4 regions of the Shewanella sp. ECSMB14102 genome follow, and region 3 is predicted to be linked to each of the others. Evidence: predicted binding sites of a transcription regulator. Region 3 holds the regulator's gene; each other region holds the start of a gene.
The links. The regulator sigma-54, encoded in region 3, starts transcription at its own class of promoters, with help from an activator protein. The targets are predictions, from matches to a motif close to GTTGGCACGNNNNTNGNNT.
Positions count from the first base shown of each region.

Region 1: fliE (flagellar hook-basal body complex protein FliE) is a predicted target of sigma-54. The motif match lies at 1,721-1,739, and genes of this name have one in related genera.
Region 2: RC73_RS16260 (flagellar hook-length control protein FliK) is a predicted target of sigma-54. The motif match lies at 2,703-2,721, and genes of this name have one in related genera.
Region 4: glnA (glutamate--ammonia ligase) is a predicted target of sigma-54. The motif match lies at 1,701-1,719, and genes of this name have one in related genera.

Region 1 covers NZ_JWGX01000053.1:4,822-9,013, reverse strand. The annotation lists gene fliF (flagellar basal-body MS-ring/collar protein FliF) at 1-1,293, opposite strand, end outside; gene fliE (flagellar hook-basal body complex protein FliE) at 1,335-1,667, opposite strand; gene RC73_RS16225 (sigma-54-dependent transcriptional regulator) at 1,847-3,178, opposite strand; gene RC73_RS16220 (sensor histidine kinase) at 3,175-4,192, opposite strand, start outside.
Region 2 covers NZ_JWGX01000053.1:11,926-16,117, reverse strand. The annotation lists gene fliM (flagellar motor switch protein FliM) at 1-479, opposite strand, end outside; gene fliL (flagellar basal body-associated protein FliL) at 506-1,030, opposite strand; gene RC73_RS16260 (flagellar hook-length control protein FliK) at 1,097-2,629, opposite strand; gene fliJ (flagellar export protein FliJ) at 2,778-3,227, opposite strand; gene fliI (flagellar protein export ATPase FliI) at 3,352-4,192, opposite strand, start outside.
Region 3 covers NZ_JWGX01000009.1:17,222-21,413, forward strand. The annotation lists gene lptC (LPS export ABC transporter periplasmic protein LptC) at 1-549, shown strand, start outside; gene lptA (lipopolysaccharide transport periplasmic protein LptA) at 536-1,069, shown strand; gene lptB (LPS export ABC transporter ATP-binding protein) at 1,066-1,794, shown strand; gene RC73_RS04295 (RNA polymerase factor sigma-54) at 1,890-3,353, shown strand; gene hpf (ribosome hibernation promoting factor) at 3,385-3,672, shown strand; gene ptsN (PTS IIA-like nitrogen regulatory protein PtsN) at 3,675-4,118, shown strand; gene rapZ (RNase adapter RapZ) at 4,115-4,192, shown strand, end outside.
Region 4 covers NZ_JWGX01000029.1:55,040-59,231, reverse strand. The annotation lists gene RC73_RS11100 (hypothetical protein) at 1-105, shown strand, start outside; gene glnA (glutamate--ammonia ligase) at 210-1,619, opposite strand; gene typA (translational GTPase TypA) at 2,077-3,888, shown strand; gene RC73_RS11085 (helix-turn-helix domain-containing protein) at 3,972-4,192, opposite strand, start outside.

The DNA of each region.
Region 1 (4,192 bases), on a different contig from region 3:
CACTTCTATCATGTCGCCCCTTTGGCTGTTGAAGCCAACGGCGCCTTCCAGCAAGCGACGGATATTGGCCATCTCTTCACCTGTGCGAGGCACTCTGGCGACCTGACCATTTTCACCGGCAGCCCCAGCCTTGTAGTCGACCGCCACTGAGACACTGACCCGGCGTACCACACCTATCTGCTGCCGGGTATGGCTGATGGTGGTATCCAGCTCAAAATTACGGGTCGCTTCCCTATGGCTGTTGCCTGAAGTAGCACTGCTGCTTTGCGTCGCATCGGCAGCGTTTTCAGGAATATTGGACTCCATCGGCGGCTGATTGGAAAGGGCTCCGGGGATACCGCCACTGCTGCCACCGACACTGTTGTTTTCAACTGTCATTTCACTGCGAAGTGATGGCAGATCCGGGTTGAAACGCTTGGCAGTTTGCTCGACGGCGGTGAAGTCCATGCTGACATCCACCTGAGAGGTGAAGTTTTCCGGGCCGAGAATGGGCATCAGAATCGAGTCAATTTTGTTGCGGTATTCGTTTTCTTTTTGTTGTACCAGTTCCAGCTCGCGCCTGGCGCGGGCAGATACCCCGTCCTGACTGCCTGAATTCAGCAAACGGCCGTTGGAGTCTGTCACTGTCACCCGACTGGGATCCATGTCATGAACCGCTGAGGCGACGATATCCACTATCGCATCAACCTCCTCCTGGCCCAAACCGCCCCTGCGGGTATTGACCACCACAGTGGCACTTGGCTTGGCACGGTTGCGGGCGAACACATTTTCCTTTGGCAGCGCCAGGATCACCTTGGCGCGGCTGACACTATTGAGCTCTTCAATCGCCCGCGCCAGGTTCATCTCCTGACTCTGCTTCAGCCGTGCCTGCTCCATCCGCTGGCTGACACCAAAGCCGGAGTCCTGACTCAGATAATCCTTGGCATCGGCGCTGGAATCTATACCGGCGCGGCTCAGCATCATCTTCACGTCCTGATATTTATCTTCAGGAACAGTTATCACATCGACTTCAATCTTGTACGGCACCCGGTTCTTATCCAGTACATCGAGTACTTGTACCATCTCCTGAGTGTCCATCTTGCCCAGTGGCCGATATTCAGGCTCCTGAGCCCAGATCATCACAAATACCGCCAGCGCCAGACAGATAGCCAATGCCAGGATCATGGTGATCTGCCGCAACATATCGACTCCCCCGAGGGAACCCAATACACCCGACTTGTTTTCCTGTTGGACCCCATCCAGCGTAGTTCCAGCGGCGGAAACATTGGATCCTGCTACTAATTCTGTGCTCACTGTGCGTTCCTGTTATCCGGGATCTGTGATGCAAGCAGGCCTTAAACAGGCATGCTCATAATCTCTTTGTAAGCTTCGACCAGCTTGTTGCGCACCTGCACTGTAGCCTCGAAGGCAACGCTGGCTTTCTCGCGGGCAATGACAGTGTCAGACAGAGAAACAGTGGTGTCGCCCATCTCCAGCCGGGTAGCCAGATTGGATGATGTGCTTTGCAGCTCACTGACATTGCCGACCGCCTGGGCCAGCAATTGGCTAAAGTCGGCCCCTGAGGTATTGCCCACCTGACGTACAGGCGAAGACTGAAATCCCGTTGGGGCAATTTCACCTTTAAGTGATTGCATTTCCTGCAATAAAGAATTGGCACCTATTTGCATCTTCTCACTCCTGTCGTCAGCGAATTGACGAAAAATCTGGGTTACCGGACTCTATGCAATTAGTTTGCCAAAAGTGGAAAAAACAAGATTGAGAGAGCTAAAGGCCCTGAATTCAAGCAGAGCCAGAGGAAAGACAAAAAGGATTGGAAAGCGGCCTGACGGCCACTTTGGGAGATGACTCAGGCGGGCACCTCTATGCCCATCTCACGCATACGCGCCATCTTGTATCTGAGAGTGCGGGCACTGATCCCAAGCTTCTCGGCCACCAGCTTACGGCTGCCCTGACACTGAGCCAGAGTCTCGAGAATAATTACATGCTCCTGAGCCTTGAGTTCATCACCGAGTGCTTCCGGCGTTTCCTGGGCTGTGGTATCTCCCAGCGCAACATCCTGCAGATCGATAATAATATCGCCGGCTTCTATCTGCCCTTGATTCAAGATCAGTGCTCGCTGGATCACGTTATCCAGCTCACGGACATTCCCCGGCCAGCGGTGGGCCAACAAACGCCGCACAGCAGCATCGCTGAGAGTTGGAACCGGGTTAATCGCCGCATTTTCGGCATGGCGTGCCAACAGATGCTTGGCCAGCGGAATGATATCCGCCGGTCGTTGATTCAGTGCCGGCCAGGCAAGCGGGAACACATTGATCCTGTAATAAAGATCTTCGCGAAACTCGCCCTTGGACACCATATCTTTCAGATCCCGGTTGGAAGTTGCCAGCACCCTGACATCGAGCTTAATGGTCTTGCGGCCACCCAGGCGTTCAACCTCACGCTCCTGCAGCACCCGCAGCAGCTTGGCCTGCAAAGACAGCTCCATTTCGGAAATCTCATCGAGCAACAGGGTGCCGCCATGAGCCTGTTCAAACTTGCCGGGGCAAGCCTGATAAGCCCCGGTAAAGGCGCCTTTTTCGTAGCCAAACAAGGTGGCTTCGAGCATATTTTCCGGGATGGCGGCGCAGTTAATCGCCACAAAAGGCCCGTCAGGTCTTTGGCTATGCTGATGAATATAGCGAGCCAGCACCTCTTTGCCCGAACCGCTGGGGCCACTTATCATCACAGAGGCGTCAGAGGCGGCTACCCGCTGCGCCAATGCCAGCAAGGCCAAGCTCTTTTCATCGGCCACTACGGGGCTGCCACTAACCACTTTGGGACGTAAATAACGACTCACCTGATTAAGCAGCACCTGAGGAGCAAACGGCTTGGCGAGATAATCTACCGCCCCCAATTTGATGGCACTAACTGCATTATCGATAGTGGCATAGGCCGTCATCAACAGGACCGGCAACTGCGGATGCTGCTGACGCAGATAATCCAGCAGTCCCATACCGCCGATACCCTCCATCTGTACATCGCTTATCACCATGTCAAAACGATTACCTTTCAAAGCCGTTATCGCTTCTTCGGCACTGGCGACATCGACGCACTCATAGCTGGCCAGCAACAAGGTATCGAGCAACGCTTCCCGAAGCGCGGCGTCATCTTCCACCAACAGAATTTTTGCTTCGCTCATACCGCCCCCCCTTGAGAAGCTGTCGTCAGCGGGAATGTCAGCGTAACGGTACAACCGGCGCCCAACTCACAGCTGAGATCCAATTTGCCGCCGTGGCTGCGCACGACTGACTGCACCACCGCCAGCCCAAGCCCTGTACCCTGACGCTTGGTGGTGAAGAAAGGCTCCAACACCTGTTTTTGCATCTTGCTATCAAGCCCCTTGCCGTTATCTATCACATCAAGGCGCAGTGCCTGGTCACAGCTCAGACGCAGAATGACGTTTGTGGCACCGGCTTCCAGGCTATTGATCACCAGATTATTGATGGCAGAGCTCAATCCATGAAGATTAACCTGCATCTCGCGGTCACCTTCAAGTTGCAGACTCAATTCGGCGTTTTGCTTAGCGGCAATTGGCTCGCAGTTGGCCATCACTTTTTCCAGCACTGTCGAGAAAGGCACTCTGTCGCAGGCTTCCTCTTGCTTACCTTTGGCAATCAACAACATATCATTGACCTGCTGCTCCAACTCGGAAAGTCTGTCGAGCAGTTTGCCCTGAAAACGCTCTTTGGAGCCGGTATCCAGCCTTGGGCTGCCCAAATTGGCGGCATAAAGTAAAGCGGCAGAAAGCGGAGTGCGTATTTGGTGCGCCAAAGTGGCAACCATTTTTCCCAGAGCAGACAGGCGTTCAAGGTGGGAAAGGTTTTGCTGCAATAGCCGGGTTTCGGTGAGATCGGTCAGCATAATCAGCTGCCCCTGCTCCGGTGTCAGCGGCGTAATCGCCAGTTTCACCCGGCGGCCATTGCGCAGGGAAACTTCATGACCATCGTCTTTTTGCGGTGCGAAGGCGCGATTGATAATAGTGAGCCAGCGCTGACCCACCAGAGGAACACCCAACAAAGATTCGGCAACCGGGTTGGCTTCGCTGACCAAGCCGTCACCATTGAGGATAACGACGCCCGAAGGCATGGCCTGCAGAATATGCTCCATACGATTGGACATATTGGCGGCTTCCCTTACCGGGATCCATTCGCGG
Region 2 (4,192 bases), on a different contig from region 3:
TCAAAAATAATCTTCAACAGCAGTTGCACTATGCGCCGCTCTGTCGGGGTGAACTCCCGTCCCTCAATCTTGGCGTGGAAACGGCCATCACCACCGAAGAAGTTGTCCACCAGAATGAACACCAATCTGGCTTCCATGGTGATCAGTGCCGTGCCCTTGAGCGGACTAAAGCGCACCATATTCAAGCTGGTTGGCACAAACAGAGTGTGCACATATTCACCAAACTTGAGCATCTGTACGCCGTTAATGGAGACTTCGGCGGCCCGGCGCATCATGTTGAACATGCTGATCCGCAGGTGACGGGCAAAGCGCTCGTTGACAATTTCCAGAGTCGGCATCCGGCCACGGACGATACGATCCTGTGAAGAAAAGTCATAGGACTGAGCTTCAAGAGTCGACTCCTGCGAATCATCTTCTTCGACGTCGTCCACGCCATGCAGCAGCGCATCAATTTCGTCTTGGCTTAATAAATCACTCACGATATTGCCTTCGCCTCTTGTCCCTGTTACTGCATCACAAAGCCGGTAAACAGCACTTTCTCAACCACTTTTCGGCCTGTTACCGGTTGCAGCGTGTTTTGCACATTGAGCAGCGCCAACTGCCTGAGCTCATCCTTACCCGCCTGGCTGCTGAGCTTTTCGACATCGGCACCGCTGAAGGTAGTCAGCAGTGCATCTTCAATCAATGGAACATGCTTCCTGATAGTGACATCGTCATCACTGCCCCGCACCATAAGCTGCACCTTAATCTCCACCAGCCTGGAACGGTTGGCCCCCGGCAGGTTGAACAGAAATGGTCTGGGCATAGCGACATAGAAGGCTTCCCTGCTGTCGTTGACCTGAGTGACTTCGGTACCCTGCTCCCCCTTGGCTGCATCGTTCGCAGAATCATCTGAGCCACCCAGGAAAAACCACAAGCCAGCGCCAATCAGCAGCAACACCACCAGACCTATGCCACCGAAGATAAAGAGTTTCTTTCTACTTTTAGGCGCCTGCGCCTCTTGCAGCTCAAGCTCTTCTTGCTCTGCCATCCTCTTTCCTATCCCTTAATCAACCGCACTGCCCGCGGAAAAATGCCATCCCTATAGGTTACCTGCTCAGGCGTAATAATCTATACCCGAGCCATAACTTGTTGTGTGATTTGTGCTTTGTACCGTTTCTTCGACGGAAATTTCACCGTTGGCGCTCTCCTGGGCAAAACCACCGCCATTGCCACCTTGCTGCTCGCCTTGCTCACGACCACCTTGGGAAATATGGCTATCGGCCAGGTTCATTCCCTGCTCCTGCAACATTTCTCTCAATCTGGGCATAGCCTGTTCCAGCATATCCCGGGTTTGCGGTTGGGTGACATGGAACTGCACTTGGGTCTGATCGCCATGCACCTGAACCCTGACCATCATGGCTCCAAGCTCAGGTGGATCGAGACGAATTTCAGCCTGTTGCACACCATTACTGACCATGGTGATCAACTGCTGCCGCATCACGGGGGCAAAGCGTTGCACCATATCGGCGGTTTGCAGTGATTGCTCCATCCCCTGCCTCAACGACAGTTGATATTGGGCCATCTCTCCCCGCTGGGGAGGCTGTAATCCTTGTTGATGCAGCTGTTGCTGGAATGGGCTGATATCTGTCTGGGTTGATGCCGCATCACCCTTTAGCGCCTGATGTATGGCGTCACTCACAGGGCTTCGCACCTCGGCAGCAGTCTGAGTACCTTTCACCTCAGCCTTGACTAAGCTGGCGAGAACATCCTTGGCGACAGCTTTGTCACTCTTGCCGTCAGCGCCAACAGCAGTTGCCGCCGCGGCCACCGCAGCACCCAACTTGCCGGCAGTATCTGTCTTGGCCTTATCGGCAATTACGCTTTGCGCCAAGATCTTGTCACTCTTTTCCTCTGTGGCATTGAGCACAGCTTCACGAACCACAGCTGCCATACCATCCTGAGTCGCCGCCTTACGCGCTGACTTATCAGCATCCGGCCAACCCATTTGTTGCTCGCCTTGCTGAGACTTGGCCTTATCTGCCGTAACCGTCATATCAAGAGCCAGCAAAGGAGCATCTAAGGTTTCATCCTCTGCTTCGCTATCGCCTTTGCTTGCCGCTTTCTGATCAGTATCGGTCAGTTTGGCGCTGTCTTGTTCACTCTCGTCACTTTCGTCAGCGGTAATCAGTTCTGCGCCTTCCGGGCTATCTGTCGCTACTATGCCAAGCTCGACACCACTCTGTTTAAGGTTTTCCAGGAGCTGTATCTGTTCTTCGGGAGACATGGCCTTGATCTCATCTTCCTTGAGCCCGGTAAGTGCGGCAATCTGTGTTAGCAGACTTTGCTCATCGACTTCGGTGGCCATAGCGGTGACCATAGTGCCGTCTTCAGACGGCAAGTTCTTGCCCATGGCTATCTGCCCCAAAATGAGCGAGACATCAACGGCCTGTTCTGCATGGAGGTTTTCACTATCAAGACTGCCGCCGGTAAATGTCGGCTTAACGCTTTGTGAGTCAAATGAAAATTTAGTCTGCGCCTGTTGATAAGCGGCGAAAAAAGCTTCGTTATCAGTAGATTGTAGTGCATCTGTGGCGGAAACTCCCTTGCCGCCCGCATTGCCGATCAGGATATTGGATAACTGCTGCATGCCTTCCTCCAGCACCTAGGCCCTCAATAGATAAAGATAGGCCGAGTCAGAATTAATGTCTCTGTCTCAAATAAAGCAAAATTCACGCCAACAAAAAATATAGAGTGGATTATCAAGGAATTGTCCGGGAATGAAAGTCTGTGGAAGCTCAGTGGTTCAGCTTACGACGAAAAAACTGCTGGGAAGCAAACTCATCGATGAGTTTCTGCTCCTGTTTGGCGGCTTTGGCTTCGGCCTGCAGGGCTTTTTTCTCCAGCAACATCTCCACCGCCTTACGCTTTTGCTGCTTCTCCAGCCAATGTTGCTGCCGATAGCCCCGCTGCTTATCGGCCTCGGCAACCACGGCGAGTTGTTGCCCTATGGCATCATCTACCTGACGCACAAATCGATGAAACTGCTGGTAATAGGAGGCGCCAATGCTCTGCCCCTGCTGGGCATCGAGTTGCTTCATATAGTCAAGACGGTATTCCTGCAGCGCCTGCAACTGAGACTTACGCCTCTGGCATTCCATTTGCGCGGCTTTAAGCTGCAGTGCCGCCTGCTCTTCGGCTTCGACCGCCAGTTTCAACACTGTGTGCAAAGGATCGGGTTTCGCCATCTGTATTACTATTCCTTAAAATTGCCTGCCTTGCGGGCCTTAACCCGACTCTCTCAATCAGGCTCTGGCTACCCTATTCTCAGCACTTTTTTGTCGAGCCCCAAAACCCATGCACAGAGTGATATTACACCTTACATTGGGCTGCCAGCTGCCCCAACATCTGCTGGCAATCACTGAAACTAATAGCATCGCGCATCCCCTGCCGCAAAAAGGCGTTCATGGCGGGTTGCAGGCGTATGGCGTTGTCGATACGCGGATCCGAGCCTTGGGAATAGGCTCCGATGGAGATCAGATCCCGGTTTTGCTGGTAGAGCGAATACACCTGCTTGACGCGCCGCATCGCTTCGAGGTGCGCCTCACTTATCACCATAGGTGCCACCCGGCTGATGGAAGCTTCAATGTCTATCGCCGGATAATGCCCTGAGTCGGCCAAGGCCCGCGACAGCACTATGTGACCGTCCAAAATGGCCCGCGAGGCATCGGCAATGGGATCTTGCTGATCATCCCCTTCGGTAAGCACAGTATAGAAGGCAGTGATCGAGCCCTGCCCTTCACCGCCATTACCGGCGCGCTCCACCAAACGGGGCAACTTGGCAAATACCGAAGGCGGATAGCCTTTGGTTGCCGGCGGCTCACCGACCGCCAGGGCGATTTCCCGCTGCGCCTGAGCATAACGGGTCAGGCTATCCATCAACAGCAGAACATCATAGCCGAGATCGCGAAAATACTCGGCTATCCGAGTCGAGGTTTCGCAGGCGCGAAGGCGCATCAAGGGAGAGGTATCTGCCGGAGCAGCTATGACCACAGAGCGGGCCCGTCCCTCTGCGCCCAGGATCTCTTCGATAAACTCTTTTACTTCCCGGCCACGCTCCCCCACCAGGCCAACCACAATAATGTCGGCCGTGGTGCCGCGGGTCATCATGCCAAGAAGCACACTCTTACCCACGCCGGAGCCGGCAAAGAGC
Region 3 (4,192 bases):
ACTCTGGCCATTATTTTGTTTTTCTCCACTGCACTAATCCTTTACTGGCAGGTGCAGAACAAGCGCAACGCCCAACAGAGCGAGGCGCCGGTGGATGTGGTGCGGCCGGACTTTGTCGCCGATGACCTGCGCTCAGTCAACTTTGACGAGCAGGGCAATGTCGCCAGCAGGGTCGCGGCGGCACACATGGAACACTATGAAGCCAATGAGAAGACCTTCTTCAACCAACCGGTTTATCTGGTCTATCCGGACAAGGGCGAAGCGCAGTGGCGCCTGTCTGCCAACGAGGGCAGGCTCAATCGCAAGAGTAACCGAGTGGTACTTGAAAATAATGTTATCATCGACGCCATTAGCCCCAATGAACCGATCCAGAGCCTGAAAACCAGTTATGTGGAGCTGGATCTGGACACCATGATCATGACCTCAGATCGCGAGATCCTGATCGAAGGCAGAGACTTTAATATCAAGGGATCCGGCCTGTATGCCGATCTCAACGCTCAGCAAGTAAAGCTGACCAGTCAGGTGAAAGGAACCTATGAAACCAAGTAAGCTTTTTATCGGTGCCCTCTTGTGCATCACAAGCCTGTCGGCGGTGGCCATTGAAGAAGATCTGCTGCAAAAAGTCGAGATCAGCGCCGCCAATCAGTTTGCCGATATCAAAAACAAGCGCGTGGTATACGGCGGGCCTGTCACAGTCACCCAGGGCAGTTTGAAGCTGCTGGCCGATGAACTCACGGCTTACACTGAGGACAAGAGTGGCGAGCGGATCCTGGTGGCCAAGGGCTCACCTGCCACCTATACCCAGAAGCTGGAAGATGGCCGTCAGGCCAGTGCCAAGGCCAAAGAGATCCACTACAACATAGACAGCCGCATCATGACCTTGATAGGTCAAGCCAAAGTGGAACAGGACGGCAGCGAAGTAACCGCCGAGAAGATAGTCTACGACATCAACAAGCAGCAGCTGGAAGCGGAAAGCAGCGGCAAAGGCCAAGATAGGGTAACCACTGTTATCCAGCCGGAAAACTATCAGGATCTCAATAAGAAAGAACAGCAGCAGGAGCCGCAATGACCAGCACCCTGACGGCACAAAACCTGGCAAAGAGTTACAAGAAGCGCAACGTAGTCAAAGATGTCAGCCTATCGGTCAATACCGGCCAGATCGTGGGGCTGCTGGGCCCCAACGGGGCGGGCAAGACGACTACCTTCTATATGGTGGTTGGCCTGGTGCAGAGTGACAAGGGCCGTATTTTCATTGACGACGACGAGCTGACCTTGGATCCCATGCACCTGCGTGCCCGTAAAGGCATAGGCTATCTGCCACAGGAAGCCAGTATTTTCCGCAAGCTGTCGGTACATGACAACATCATGGCCGTACTGCAAACCCGCAAAGAGCTCAACAGCGACGAGCGCGAGGAACAACTCGAACAGTTGCTGGAAGAATTCCACATTACCCACATACGTGACAGCCTGGGGATGTCCCTCTCCGGCGGTGAACGCCGCCGGGTGGAAATCGCCCGGGCATTGGCCGCCAATCCACAGTTCATTCTGCTGGATGAGCCGTTCGCCGGTGTGGATCCCATCTCAGTTATCGATATCAAGAAAATCATCGAACAGCTTAAGTCCCGCGGTTTGGGGGTGCTGATCACAGACCACAATGTTCGCGAAACGCTCGACGTTTGTGAGCGAGCCTACATTGTCAGCCATGGGCAGTTGATTGCCGAGGGCACACCCGCTGAAATCTTGGACAACCAGCAAGTGCGTGCTGTGTACTTAGGCGAACAATTCAGGCTATAGTTAGGATCATGTCATCCGGCGGCAATTCCGGGTATTATAGTTTGTTATTATTGAATTTTTTCCTTGAAAAATAACGAGTAGGGATTAGCGGTATAATGAAAGCGTCACTCCAGCTCAAATTGGGTCAACAGTTGACCATGACACCTCAGTTGCAGCAGGCAATTCGCCTGCTGCAACTGTCGTCCCTTGAGCTGCAGCAGGAAATCCAGGAAGCCTTGGAAGCCAACCCTCTGTTGGAGATGGCCGAGGACAACCAGGATGACGCTATCGACGACAACCACAAGGAAAACGACGCCGGCGAATTGAGCGTCAAGCAGGAAGATGGTTCCACGGTAGAAACCTCAGAGGCATTGAACAATGAGTCTATGCCGGATGAATTGCCTATGGATACCACCTGGGATGAAGTCTTTACCGCCGCCAGCGCCTCAGGGCCGGCTATGGGCCGTGAAGATGACATGCCCTTCCAGGGTGAAACCAGCGAAGGTCTCTATGAACACCTAGAATGGCAAAAGAACCTGACCCCGTTTTCCGATACCGACGACGCCATTGCCACCGCCATCATAGATGCCATCGACGAGCAGGGCTATCTAACCCAGAGCACTGAGGAGATCCTCGAAGCCATGGGCAACCCTGAGATTGAGCTCGATGAAGTCGAGGCGGTACTCAAGCGGATCCAGCACTTCGATCCCATCGGCATCGCCTCCAGAGATCTGCGCGAATGCCTGCTGATCCAATTGCAACAGTTTAACGCCGACACCCCGCATCTGGCCGACGCCCGCTTGTTGATTGACGAACATCTGGATCTCATCGCTACCCGCGACTTTCGCACCCTAATGCGTAAGACCAAGCTCAAGGAAGATCAACTGCGTGACGCCATCAACCTTATTCAGAGCCTCAATCCCCGCCCCGGTTTGCTGGTGCAGCCGATGGACGAGGAATATGTGATCCCGGATGTCAGCGTCTGGAAGAAGAACGGGCGCTGGGTGGTGGAGCTCAATCCGGACTGTATGCCCAAACTCGGGATCAACCAACAGTATGCTGCCATGGCCCGTAGCGCCCGCAGCCAATCAGACAGCCAGTTTATTCGTGGTCATCTTCAGGAAGCCAAATGGTTTATCAAGAGCCTGGAGAGCCGCAACGACACCCTGCTCAAGGTGGCCAACTGCATAGTGCAGTTCCAGCAGGGATTTTTTGAATATGGTGAAGAGGCCATGAAACCCATGGTACTCAACGATATTGCCGAGGCGGTCGAGATGCATGAATCGACCATCTCCAGGGTCACCACTCAAAAGTATATGCATACCCCAAGGGGAATATTTGAATTGAAGTACTTCTTCTCCAGCCATGTCGGTACCGAAGATGGCGGAGAATGCTCTTCCACGGCGATCAGGGCTTTTATCAAGAAGCTCGTGGCAGCGGAAAACCAGAAGAAACCTTTGAGCGACAGCAAGATGGCACAACTTCTGGCAGAACAGGGAATCAACGTTGCAAGACGCACCATAGCCAAGTATCGCGAGGCTATGATGATACCACCGTCGAACCAGCGTAAGAGTTTATAAATCCACAGTTGGAAATTGGAGGAATCTTTCTATGCAAATCAACCTGACAGGACATCATATCGAGATCACCGACTCACTGCGTGACTATGTGGAAAGTAAGTTTTCGAAACTTGAACGCCATTTCGAACAGATCAATAATGTGCACGTTGTGCTCAATGTACAAAAACTGCAACAGATTGCCGAAGCCAAGATCAACCTCACAGGCGGCGAAGTCTATGCAACTTCTGAACATGCCGACATGTATGCCGCCATCGACGTTCTGATTGATAAATTGGATCGTCAGGTCATTAAACACAAAGAAAAGCTGACAAAACACTAACGATGGAACTGAGTACCATCCTGCGGCCGGAGTGCACTACCTGTGCCACTCCGGGCAGTAAGAAAAAGGTACTGGAGCTAATTAGCGATCTCGCCAGCGCCCAGTACCCCACCCTTTCCTCTCAAGCGATTTTTGAAAGCCTTTTGGCCCGCGAAAAGATGGGGAGCACAGGTATAGGTAATGGTATTGCGATTCCGCATGGCCGGCTGCCTGATATCACAGAGCCGATTGCCGTGCTGGTCAAATGCGAAGAGCCTATCGCCTTCGATGCCATAGACAACCAACCGGTGGACATACTGTTCGCCCTTCTGGTTCCCGCAGATCAATGCCAACAACATCTGAGTACCCTGTCTGCCATGGCTGAAAAGCTCAGCGACAAAGCAATACTCAAGCAGTTGCGTAAATCCCGCGATGAAACAGAACTCTATCAGGTGATCACAGGATGAAACTCGCTATAGTCTCAGGCCGCTCCGGTTCCGGAAAATCCGTTGCCCTCAGGGTACTCGAAGACCTGGGTTAC
Region 4 (4,192 bases), on a different contig from region 3:
GAAGGGCTTGAGGAGCTGAACCAGACAGAGGGTGAACTCAAGTTGGCGGTGATCCTCACCGGAGCCAAGGCCCAGAGTGCGCCTGAACTTATCAGCGCTCCCTGAATGATTTGAGTTTCAGAGCCTTAAAATAGTAGCGCCCCAGGATTGCTCCCGGGGCGCTTTTTTTATTATCCGATGGCTTGACTCATCGGTTGATTGCAGGGCAATTAGAGGCTGTAGTACAGCTCAAATTCGACAGGGTGAGTGGTACGGCTGACACGCTCGGCCTCGGCTTGTTTCAGCTTGAGGTAAGAGTCGATAAAGTCATCGCTGAACACACCGCCGCGGGTCAGGAACTCACGGTCTGCATCCAGAGCCGCCAGGGCGACTTCCAGAGATTCGGCCACAGTCGGGATTTCCGCTGCTTCTTCGGCCGGTAGATCGTACAGATCCTTGTCCATGGCATCACCAGGGTGGATCTTGTTCTGGATACCGTCCAGACCGGCCATCAGCAGTGCTGCAAAGGCCAGGTAAGGGTTGGCCATAGGATCCGGGAAGCGGGTCTCGATACGGCGAGCCTTAGGGCTAGGTACCACAGGGATACGGATAGAAGCGGAGCGGTTGCGGGCAGAATATGCCAGCATCACAGGGGCTTCAAAGTGTGGCACCAAACGCTTGTAGGAGTTGGTGCTTGGGTTGGTGAAGGCGTTCAGGGCACGGGCGTGCTTGATGATACCGCCGATATAGTACAGGGCAGTTTCAGACAGGCCACCGTACTTGTCACCGGCAAACAGGTTAGTACCGTCTTTAGAGAGTGACTGGTGAACGTGCATGCCGCTGCCGTTGTCGCCGACAATCGGCTTGGGCATAAAGGTCGCAGTCTTGCCGTAGGCGTGAGCCATATTGTGGATCACATACTTAAGCTCTTGAATTTCATCGGCTTTCTTTGTAAGTGTGTTGAAGCGCGTGGCGATCTCATTCTGACCCGCGGTAGCCACTTCATGGTGGTGAGCTTCCACAATTTGACCCATCTCTTCCAGCACCAGACACATGGCGCTACGCAGATCCTGTGAAGAGTCTACTGGTGCTACCGGGAAGTAACCGCCCTTAACGAATGGACGGTGGCCTGTGTTGCCGTCTTCATAGCTGGTGCCTGAGTTCCATGCCGCTTCTTTGGCATCTATCTTGACGAAGGTGCCGCTCATGTCGGTACCGAAACGTACGTCATCGAACAGGAAAAATTCTGGCTCAGGGCCGATCAGCACAGTGTCGGCGATGCCGGTAGAACGCAAGTATTCTTCGGCTTTCTTGGCGATGGAGCGAGGGTCACGCTCATACCCCTGCATAGTGCCGGGTTCGAGAATATCGCAGCGGATCAGTGCTGTGGTTTCTTCGGTAAATGGGTCCAGTACAAAGCTGTCTGGATCTGGCATCAGTACCATGTCAGATTCGTTGATCCCTTTCCAACCACCGATGGATGAACCATCAAACATCTTGCCCTCTTCAAAGAAATCAGCATCTACCTGATGAGTCGGGATAGATACATGCTGTTCCTTACCTTTGGTATCGGTAAAGCGTAAATCAACAAACTTAACTTCCAACTCTTGCAGCTGTTGTAAAACTGATTCGACTGACATTATCAAGCCTCCGGTAGGGTAAAGGGGGTGCCCTTTGTCAACTCTTAGTATTTAGCGTCTGGCGCCTTGTTGGTTTCTATTAAGCCAAACTCATGCCAAGATGCTAAGATATTGAAAATAAAGGGAGTGGTAAAATCGAGGGCTGGCGAGACAAGCGGGTTTGCACTATAATGGTGCGTACTGTGTTCCAAAAAGGTGCGCTCACCATAATGGTGCGTGCGCTTATTCAGTAGGATATTCATAGGTGTTTAAAAAATAATCCTGTGCGATAGCCCCTCGCTAGAGTAGAATGGCACGCTTTTTAAAGCAACCATCCGGGGAAATAGTGTTCCCCAGCATGATGCTAGCCCAGGTTTTATAAGGCCTGGAAGGCAATCGCTAAGCAGTCATAAAGCGGTTGTACCATTCAATTTATATTGCTGCATCCCACAGAACAGAGATCGTAAGAGGCAAAACTGTGTTAGAGAATTTACGTAACATCGCCATCATAGCGCACGTTGACCATGGTAAGACTACCCTGGTAGACAAGCTGTTGGCACAGTCAGGAACCCTGGCAACCCGCGGAGAAGCCACCGAGCGGGTGATGGACTCCAACGATCTGGAGAAAGAACGTGGGATCACTATTCTGGCGAAGAACACCGCCATTAAGTGGAACGACTACCGCATTAATATAGTAGACACCCCTGGACACGCCGACTTCGGTGGTGAAGTAGAGCGGGTTCTGTCTATGGTTGACTCTGTACTGCTGCTGGTTGATGCGCAGGACGGTCCAATGCCACAGACACGCTTCGTGACCAAGAAAGCATTTGCCCAAGGCCTTAAGCCTATTGTGGTTATCAACAAGATTGACCGTCCGGGTGCCCGCCCTGATTGGGTTATCGATCAGGTATTTGACCTGTTCGACAACCTGGGTGCTACCGACGAACAGTTGGACTTCCCTATTGTGTATGCTTCTGCTCTGAACGGTTTTGCCAGCTTGGATCCCGATGAAGCCAGTGAAGATATGACACCGCTGTTCCAGACTATCGTTGAAAAAGTATCTCCTCCGGATGCCGATGCCGATGGTCCATTCCAGATGCAGATCTCTCAGCTGGACTACAACAGCTATGTAGGGGTTATCGGTGTGGGTCGTATCAAGCGCGGTAGCGTCAAGACCAACCAGCAGGTCACTATTGTTGGTGCCGACGGTAAAACCCGTAACGGCAAAGTCGGCCAGGTTCTGGGCTATATGGGCCTGGATCGCCACGAAGTGGACAGCGCCAATGCCGGTGATATCGTTGCCATCACAGGCCTGGGCGAGCTGAAGATTTCCGACACCATCTGTGCCGTCGGTCATGCCGAAGCATTGCCACCTCTGTCTGTTGATGAACCAACCATGACTATGACCTTCCAGGTCAACACCTCTCCTTTCGCAGGTAAAGAAGGTAAGTACGTGACTTCACGTAACATCCTTGAGCGTCTGCAACAGGAGCTGGTACACAACGTGGCCCTGCGTGTTGAAGAAACCGAGAGTCCGGATCGTTTCCGCGTATCCGGCCGTGGTGAACTGCACCTGTCTATCCTGATCGAAAACATGCGTCGTGAAGGTTATGAGCTGGCGGTTTCCCGTCCTGAAGTGATCATCAAAGAGATCGACGGCGAGAAGTGCGAACCATACGAGCAACTGACCGTGGATGTGGAAGAAGAGCATCAGGGTGGCGTTATCGAGAAGCTGGGTACCCGTAAGGCCGACATGCGCGACATGCAGCCAGATGGCAAGGGTCGCGTACGTATCGATTTCATGATCCCAAGCCGCGGCTTGATCGGTTTCCAGACTGAGTTTATGACGGCCACTTCGGGTACAGGTCTGCTGTATCATACCTTCGACCATTACGGTCCATACAAGGGTGGCGATATCGGCCAGCGTACCAACGGAGTATTGATCTCCAATGCGACCGGTAAGGCACTGACCTTTGCTCTGTTTGGTCTGCAGGATCGCGGTCGTCTGATGATTGGTCATGCCGCCGAGGTTTATGAAGGCCAGGTGATAGGTATTCACAGCCGCTCCAACGACCTGACAGTAAACTGCCTCAAGGGCAAGCAGTTGACCAACATGCGTGCTTCAGGTACTGACGAAGCTCAGGTACTGACTCCGCATATCCAGATGTCTCTGGAGCAAGCGCTGGAATTCATCGATGATGATGAACTGGTGGAAGTAACGCCTAAGAGCATTCGGATCCGTAAGCGTCATCTGACTGAAAACGACCGTAAGCGCGCCAGCCGCGGTTGATTGTGGTTGCGTTCGAGGTGATAGCCTCACAGTGAATAAAAAGCCCCGCTAAGCTAGCTTAGCGGGGCTTTTGTTTCTCAAGATTAATCCTCTATTTGTCCCCTGCGATATTGCTGCTGCCATTGCTTGGGGGACAATCCCGTCCAAGTTTTAAAATGACGACTAAAAACAGCGATCTCGGCATAACCTAATTGCAGTGCCAGTTCGGTAATGGTTTGGGTGCCATAACTGAGTTGCTGTTTAGCGATATTTTGTCTGACTTCTTGCAGCAATTGACGATAGCTAAGCCCAGTCTCTTTGAGTC